2 regions of the Chitinophaga sp. 01L420 genome follow, and region 2 is predicted to be linked to the other one. Evidence: riboswitches for the same ligand, from Rfam matches in the RefSeq annotation. Region 2 holds a riboswitch; the other holds the start of a gene.

Region 1 (5,990 bases), on a different contig from region 2:
AAATGCGTGGCAGTGGCCTGTTTGAACTGCATGCCCGTAAAAGTGACGGCGAATTTCTGACAGCCGCCTGGAAGGATGCAGCCGATGGTGTCAACTATATCATCAATGCCTATACGAATGGCACCGGTCTGCGGTATCCGGTAATTGATTCAGCACTGTTGTATGTACATTCACCTGCCTATAAAGCCGGAGTGCAGCATTTGCTGGAGCAGGTAGAGGAGAAAGACAGGCAGGATGATTTGTTTTTCCAGCCATCGCTACAGCTGGCACTTGGATTACTTACGCTCAGCCATCGCGATGAAGCTGCCCGCTACGAGCCTATGTCGGCCACTAACGGAGACGCCTATAGGCAAATAAAGAAAACCGACTGGAGTAAATATCCCTATCCGGCCATGCTGATCCTGGGAGCCAGCCCGGTAGCCAAAGAATTGCTGAGCGAAACCGGGAAAAGCCGTTGCCGCACCGGCGCCGGGTTATATCAAAAAGGCCTCGCACCCTTTATTATTGTGTCTGGTGGGCATGTAAGACCAGTAGGTACACCCTACTCAGAGGCAGTAGAAATGAAGAAGTACCTGGTCAACGAGTTGAAAATACCTGCCGCTGTAGTCATGATAGACCCTTATGCGCGGCATACCACCACCAACGTACGTAACGCAGTACGCATTGCATGGAGAAGTGGTATCCCGGTGAACAAACGGATGCTATGCGTATCTGATGCGATGCACCTGGTATATGTTACCAGCCCCCTGTTTAAGCAACGCTGTATGACCGAACTGGGATATATGCCTGCGGCAGACATCGAACAGACAGATCTTTATTATTTGTCGTTCGTACCGGACCTCCGTTCCCTGCAGGTGAATGCCTTCGATCCACTGGATCCCTGATACACAATATTTCGTTCACTTATTCGTCTTTCATATAAACCTTACAACACAAAACTATGTCTGATCAATCTATCCAGCCCTTGTATACTATCCTTGGAGCAGGAGGTATCATCGCCAATGAACTGGCTGCAGAACTCGTGAATAATAAAAAACGGGTTCGCCTGGTAAGTCGCTCCCCCAAATCAATTGCGGGCATTACCGACCTGGTAGGGGCTGACATCACGGATTATGAACAAACAAAAAATGCAGTAAAAGGAAGCAGCATCGTTTTCCTCACGGCAGGTTTGAAATATGACATCAAAGTGTGGAGCGATGCCTGGCCTAAGATCATGACCAACGTGATCAATGCCTGCAAAGAAGCCGGCGCCAAACTGATTTTCTTTGATAACGTATATTCTTACGGGTTAGTAAACGGCCCAATGAAAGAAGATACCCCTTATCAGCCTTCCAGCAAAAAAGGGATCGTTCGTGCGGCCATTGCCAAACAACTGATGGACGAAGTAAAAGCAGGTAAAATCACTGCTACCATTGCGCGGGCAGCTGATTTCTATGGCCCCGGCGCAGATAAAACCGGCTTCCTGAATCTCCTGATCATCGATAAATTTAAAAAGAACAGCTCAGCAATGTGGCTGGGAAAAGATAACCAGACACATAGCTACACCTTCACACCAGATGCTGCGAAAGGCTTATACCTGCTTTCCCAGGATGATACTTCCTGGAACCAGGTATGGCATTTGCCTACCGCCAATCCTGCACCGGATGGTAAAGGTTATGTAAACCTGATTGCCACCCAAATGGGCGTAAAACCCAAATATATGAAGCTGGGTAGCTTTATGCTAACACTCTCCGGACTGTTTGATCCCACCATCAGAGAAATGAAGGAAATGCTTTATCAGAGCAACTATCCATACATACTGGACTCTTCAAAATTCGAAAAACACTTTAATGTAAAACCCACTTCCTATGAAGAAGGGATCCGTTTAACACTGGCAAAACAGTAGTCTACTAATTTTGTAGGAAAATAAATTTGGTAGTTAATTTTTCTGCATTATCTTTGCACCAGTTCTTTAAATAGCTTATCAAGAAAGGAGGAGGGACATGGCCCGACGATACCTTAGCAACCATCACTGCGCAAGCAGTGAAAGGTGCTGCATCCATCCCGGTTTAATTACCAGGAAAGATAAGTCAGATTCTAAGTTTTACTATACATTATTATCTATATAATGATAAAACTCATCTGGCTCCCAGGTGAGTTTTTTTATGCCCCTGCCTACCCTTGATATGCTCATTTAACGGACCTGTTTAATCAATTTTCATCAAACTAAAAATCAAAAACAGATGAGCACAATTACTGAACTGATCCACTCTATTCCCGTAGACCCTCACACCGGCGCCATTGCTGTGCCTATTTATCAAACCTCTACGTTTGTGCAGGAAGCACCCGGCGTCAATAAAGGATATGACTATGCCCGCTCCAATAATCCTACCCGCGAAACAGCGGAGAAGATTATTGCCAAACTGGAAGGCGGTGCCACCGCATCCCTGTTCTCCAGCGGGTTAGCAGCCATTGATGCGGTAATTAAACTGCTAAAATCCGGCGATGAAATTGTAGCGGTAGATGATATCTATGGCGGCGCTTTCCGTCTCTTTAATAAAGTATATGAGAAGTTTGGTATCAAAGTAAACTACGTGGATACATCTGATACCCAGGCGGTCTTCAATGCTATTACGCCCGCTACCCGTTTAATATGGCTGGAAACACCCACCAATCCCACGCTGAAAATCTCTGATATCGCTGCTATTGGCCGCATTGCAAAGGCACATAATTGTTTGTTCTGTGTAGATAATACTTTCGCTTCCCCCGTATTGCAAAAGCCATTGGAGCTGGGCGCTGACCTGGTGATACACAGTGCTACCAAGTACCTCGGCGGACATAGTGACCTGATTGCAGGAGTGGTAGTCGCTAAAACAATACCACTGGGAGAGGAGATTAAATTTTATCAGAATGCCTGTGGGGCTATTCTGTCGCCCTTCGATAGCTTCCTGCTGATACGTGGTATCGAAACACTGCACCTGCGCATTAAACAACATGGTATCAATGCACAGGCGCTGGCAGAATACCTGGAGAAACATCCGGCAGTAGAAAAAGTATTCTATCCCGGCTTACCTTCCCATAAAGGGCATGAGCTGGCAAAGCAGCAGAGTAAAGGGTTTGGAGGTATTATTTCTTTTACATTGAAAGATGATACCACTGAAGCAGCTACTGCATTTGTTACGTCTACTCACTACTTCAAACTGGCGGAAAGTCTGGGTGGTATCAAGAGCTTACTTTGTCATCCGGCAGCGATGACCCATAAATCTATTCCTGCAGAAAAAAGAAGAGCGGCCGGCGTAAGCGATAGTCTGATCCGTTTGTCGGTAGGACTGGAAGAAACAGCCGATCTGCTGGCCGACCTGGAGCAGGCCTTTACGAAACTGCCGCTGCCCGCCCACGCAGAAAGCGTGTTGTCAGCATAGCTGCTACGTTGTCGCCGGTGGCATTGAGAATGGTAGCCAAAGGATCTACCAGTGTACCAATAATCATCAGCGGTGGCAGGGCTTCTACCGGGAATCCGTAGATACTCATCACCAGCAGCTCGCCGATATAGCCGCCATTGGGGATGCCGCCTTCCACGATGCTGGCGATAACAGTAACGCCTAGTGCCATCAGAACAACAGAAGGACTGTCGAAACTTTTACCAAACATGGCAAATACTACCGCCATTTTTATAATAGAAGAAATACTGGAGCCATCTTTATGCAGGGTGGCTCCAAGCGGCACCACCACATTACCGATATCCTGCGGAACACCCATTTTGGCTACCGCTTCAAGGTTGGCCGGAATAGTAGCAATGCTGCTGCCCGTGCCCACTGCTGTAAGGGTAGGTATAATATTATTTTTCCAGAAGATTTTAATACCCGGTATTCCTCCGGCCACAAACGCATACAGACTGAATCCGAATATAAAGTAGAAAATACCGAAGCCGTAATAGATACCCAGGGAATGCGCGTAGGTGCCAAACAGTTGAGGACCCACGGTGCCTACCTGGTAAGCGAAATAAGCGCCTAAACCAACAGGTCCCAGTTTCATGATCACGCCAAGCACTTCTTTCATCACTTCGTTGCCGGAATATAAAAACTGCCGGAAAGCTTTACCGGCCTCGCCTACACGCATGGCAGCAAACCCGGTGAGACCGGAAAAAATGATGAAAGGCAGCATATTTTTGCGCGACAATAATTCATAAAACTCACCCACTGTGAGTAATCTGCTCAACTGTTCCCCCCAGTTGCCCGGTTGCTCTATGTTGATGTTTTTTGACAAGGCTACCTGCTGATGGATCGGGAATAACCATACTGCCACAATGGTCAAAAACGCAGATATCAGAATGGTACTGAGGAATACCAGCGACATCATGCCCAATATTCGCCCCAGTTTATTGCCGGCATCGATATGCGCAATGGCATTTGCAATACAGAAAAATACCAGCGGTATGATCACGGTGAACAACAGGTTCAAAAAAATATCGCCTATCGGCTTTATAATGACTACCTTTTCTCCGAATATAAGCCCGGCAATACTGCCAGCTATGATACCTGCCAACAGCCAGAACATGCTGCTGTACGTTTTAAGAAATCCCATGAATGAAATTTATATTATACAAGATAGGCAAATGTATCTGATCATTGAACAATCAGACATGATTATTGTTTATGCTCATAGCAAACCAATATGTTAGTCATGAAAAGCTTGCTGCTCTGTTTGTTGCTGCCCTTTTTTTTCCAGGACCGATCCTACACCATAGGAGAGGTGATGCGCAATGCCAGGCAACTGCAGAATGACAGCACACCGGTTAAGATTACCGGCTATGTGACGAAAAAACTACGCGACAATAATTACCTGTTTGAAGACAAAACTGCAGAAATTCAAATAGATATTGACCCCAGGTATCTCCCCCGCAAACCATTCAATGACAGAGATGCGGTAACCATCAAAGCCCTGGTACAATACGAAATCAACAAACCCATTACCCTCAAAGTAAATCAGGCGGTTAATAACGATTAACGGAGATGACTATATGATTTTTACCACGAAGCTGTAAATACTCTTCATACTTACCAGGATCACAATCACTGCTACCGCTACCATAATTGTTTTGGCAGAAATTTTATTGGATACCCTTGCCGCAATAGGAGAGGCAATGGCACTACCTACTACCAGCCCGAGTACGGCGTCCCAGTGCACATGATAAAGCACGGTGATGAAAGTGAGGGAACTGAGCATGGCAATAAAAAAGCGGGTAGCCTTTACCGTGCCCAGTGAAAAGCGGGGGTGTCTGCCGCCGGCAATCAGCGATGATAATACAATAGAACCCCAGCCGCCGCCGCCGATAGCGTCTATAAAACCGCCACCAAAGCCCAGCAAACCAATTTTCTTTATTTTTTTAGTGACATGTTTTTTGCGTTGTGCCCGGATAGCCCGTAACAGAATCACAGTACCCAGTATCAGCGTATACAGCGATACCAATGGTTTGGTATACATCGCATAATGTTCCAGGGAAGATAACAGGTAAGCACCTATCACTGCTCCGGCGATACCTGGTAATATCAGTATTTTGAAAAGCTTTTTGTTGACATTACCCATCCGCTGATGCATCCAGCCTGCAATGCCGCAGCTCAGGATCTCAGAAATATGTACCGCTGTACTGGCGGATGCCGGCGGAATACCCATGGACAGGGAAAAAGTAGTGGAAGTAATGCCGTAAGACATGCCTATGGCGCCATCAATCATGGCAAATATAAAACCAGCTATCAGGAAATAATAAAAAGTAGGAGGTACGTCTTCTACATAAGTGCGGAATGCAGGTGATTGCCACCAGGAGACACCCAAAATAATCGCCAATAGCAGAATGCCCCCCAAACCGTATAGCCAGCGCTGTTTTTTGTAAGCACGGCTTTCGTTGGCGTTGCTGTTTTCGGGTGGCAATGATGCCGTTGATACTGCTGTTGTCGTGGTTACCGGGGTAACCAGGGTGGTAAGTTCTTTCTCCATTTTTTATAATGTGCCGG
Region 2 (2,495 bases):
TAGTCTTTGGCAATTCAGAGATGATCAGTTTCTGAAGGCCAAAGTGGTGTGCTAACCACTAAGGGCTTTATTGTAAAACAGTAATTTGCTTGCCGGCCGGATGATTTAATTTATCCAGCGCCTGTTTCAGGTCGTTGATCAGATCTTCGGCATCTTCAATACCCACTGATAAACGGATACAGGAATCCTGTAAACCTGTTTTTTTCCGGAACTCTTCCGGTATGTTACGATGTGTCATGGTGGCCGGATGGGCCAGCATACTTTTCACGCCGCCGAAACTCTCAGCCAGTTTAAATAGTTTGGTAGCGTTTACAATGCGGATGGCATTTTTGATATTGTCGCTTTTCAGGGAAAAGCTCACCAGTGCGCCATAATTTTTCTGTTGTTTACGGGCAATATGATGATTTTTATGAGTAGCCAGTCCGGGATAATATACCTTATCGATAGCGGGGTGGGCGGCCAGCCAGTTAGCGATAGCGGTGGCATTGCTGCATTGTTTTTCCAGGCGCAGGTACAGTGTTTCAATACCGCGGATGGTCAGCCATGCTTCAAAAGGACTGAGGATGCTACCGGAAATATTCTGATTATAGCGGATCTGGTCTGCCAGTATTTTGCTGTTAACGACTACCAGTCCGGCAATCACATCACTGTGACCGGAAAGATATTTGGAAGCGCTGTGGATAACGATATCCGCGCCCAGTGTTAAGGGTTGTTGCAGTAAAGGCGTACTGAAAGTATTGTCTACTACCAGCAGGATATTATGTTGTTTGGCGATTTTGCTGATAGATTTGATATCAGAAATGCGCAATGTTGGATTGGTAGGGGATTCCAGCCAGATGATTTTTGTATTGGGCGTAATGGCGGCCAGTACTTTATCGATGTTGCTGGTATCTACGAAATTAACTTTGATACCGAAGCGTTCAAACATGTGGTTAAATATCTGGAAGATGCCACCGTAGGTATCTTCCACCGCCATGATCTCATCGCCGGTCTTTAACAGCTTCAGTACCGCATCTATGGCCGACATACCACTGGCAAACCCAAATCCGGCAAACCCTTCTTCCAGGTTGCAGATCAGGTCTTCCAGCACTTTTCTTGTGGGATTGTTTGCCCTCGAGAACTCAAAGCCTTTATTTATGCCGGGTGATTCCTGCACAAAGGTGGATGTTTGATAGATAGGCACAGAAATAGCGCCTGTCAGTTCGTCTATCGGAATGCTATGAATCAGTTGTGTAGCTGTTTTCATGTTATTAAGTATTTTTAATGATGTTCAATGTGCACAATTATCTGCTGCAACTTTATCATTAAAGATCAACTTAAACAACAACAAATCCATGAAAGGTGAGTGGGGAGGGCATAAAAAAAGCTCTCCCATGGTGTTGGAAGAGCTCCTTTAGAAAGTTATATATATCTGTGAAGTATTATCTCTGCCAACTTATCTTTCCCCGATTTGCACCGGGGCAGGAATTAGCACCTTTTTCCTGATCGTAAAATCAGGAAAGGTTGCTAAGGCATCGCAGGGCCAAGTCCCTCCGCCTTTCTGGATAAGTGATGTGTAAGAACTGGCGCAAAGGTAATATCACTTTGATCAGATTTCCAAATTGAATCGGGAATTTATTTATTAAACGATGTTTTATTACCTTTAGCTGATATTATTTTACACCCAACCATGTCTTTATGTTTGTTAACCCGCTGCTCTCTGAGGAGCTATTCCAGCACATCTGGGCGTTCCGGCTATTTAAGCAGGACCATCTTACCACTACCAGTGGAGAACCCGTTCAGATCTTATATCCAGGACTTCATAATCATCACAGTGGACCTGATTTTTCGGCTGCAAAAATCAGGATCGGCACTACTTTATGGGTAGGGCAGGTAGAGCTGCATCTGAGAACTTCCGACTGGTTCCGGCATGGGCATCAACATAACCTGCAGTATGGGCGTATCATTCTGCATGTAGTGTTTGTACATGATATGCCGGCCGATCGTATTCCGGGAGTGCCCTGCCTGGAGTTACAGCAGTATATTCCCAAATTGTTGCTGCAGCGTTATGAGCAGTTGCGGGAGCTGACACCTTTTGTGCCCTGTGCGCCACATGCCGCGCTGGTACCACAACTGACCTGGCTTAGCTGGAAAGAGCGGCTGCTGGCAGAGCGCTGGGAGCGCAAGATGGGAGCCCTGCGCGCCTGGCTGCAAAGCAACCATTTTAACTGGGAAGAAGTCTGTTACTGGGCAGTGGCGCAGAGTTACGGCATGCCCATTAATGCCCTGCCCTTGCTGCAGGTGGCACAATCGCTGCCACATGTAGTGCTCATGCGGCACCGGCACCAGGGAATGCAGTTGGAAGCCCTGTTATTCGGACAGGCAGGGATGCTGGAGGAGCCGCATGCCGACGTATATGCTTTGCAGTTGCAGGAGATCTATTTTCACCTGCGCCACAAGTATAAGCTTTGTCCTATGCCGCCCCACACCTGGAACTGGCTGCGGATGCGCCCGGC

The links. A riboswitch is a leader RNA that binds a small molecule or an ion and turns the genes downstream of it on or off. The one in region 2 is predicted to bind S-adenosylmethionine.
Region 1: linked by a shared signal. The riboswitch ahead of AC1DP6_RS26775 (trans-sulfuration enzyme family protein) and the one ahead of AC1DP6_RS31930 (trans-sulfuration enzyme family protein) in region 2 are both predicted to bind S-adenosylmethionine.

What each region holds. Positions count from the first base shown of each region.
Region 1 is NZ_JBFTSK010000037.1:26,685-32,674, forward strand. Features, by position in the region: gene AC1DP6_RS26765 (YdcF family protein) at 1-884, shown strand, start outside; gene AC1DP6_RS26770 (NAD-dependent epimerase/dehydratase family protein) at 941-1,885, shown strand; SAM riboswitch class I at 1,958-2,071, shown strand; gene AC1DP6_RS26775 (trans-sulfuration enzyme family protein) at 2,223-3,401, shown strand; gene AC1DP6_RS26780 (dicarboxylate/amino acid:cation symporter) at 3,352-4,563, opposite strand; gene AC1DP6_RS26785 (NirD/YgiW/YdeI family stress tolerance protein) at 4,663-4,986, shown strand; gene AC1DP6_RS26790 (sulfite exporter TauE/SafE family protein) at 4,996-5,973, opposite strand.
Region 2 is NZ_JBFTSK010000054.1:89-2,583, forward strand. Features, by position in the region: gene AC1DP6_RS31930 (trans-sulfuration enzyme family protein) at 68-1,246, opposite strand; SAM riboswitch class I at 1,433-1,551, opposite strand; gene AC1DP6_RS31935 (DUF2851 family protein) at 1,678-2,495, shown strand, end outside.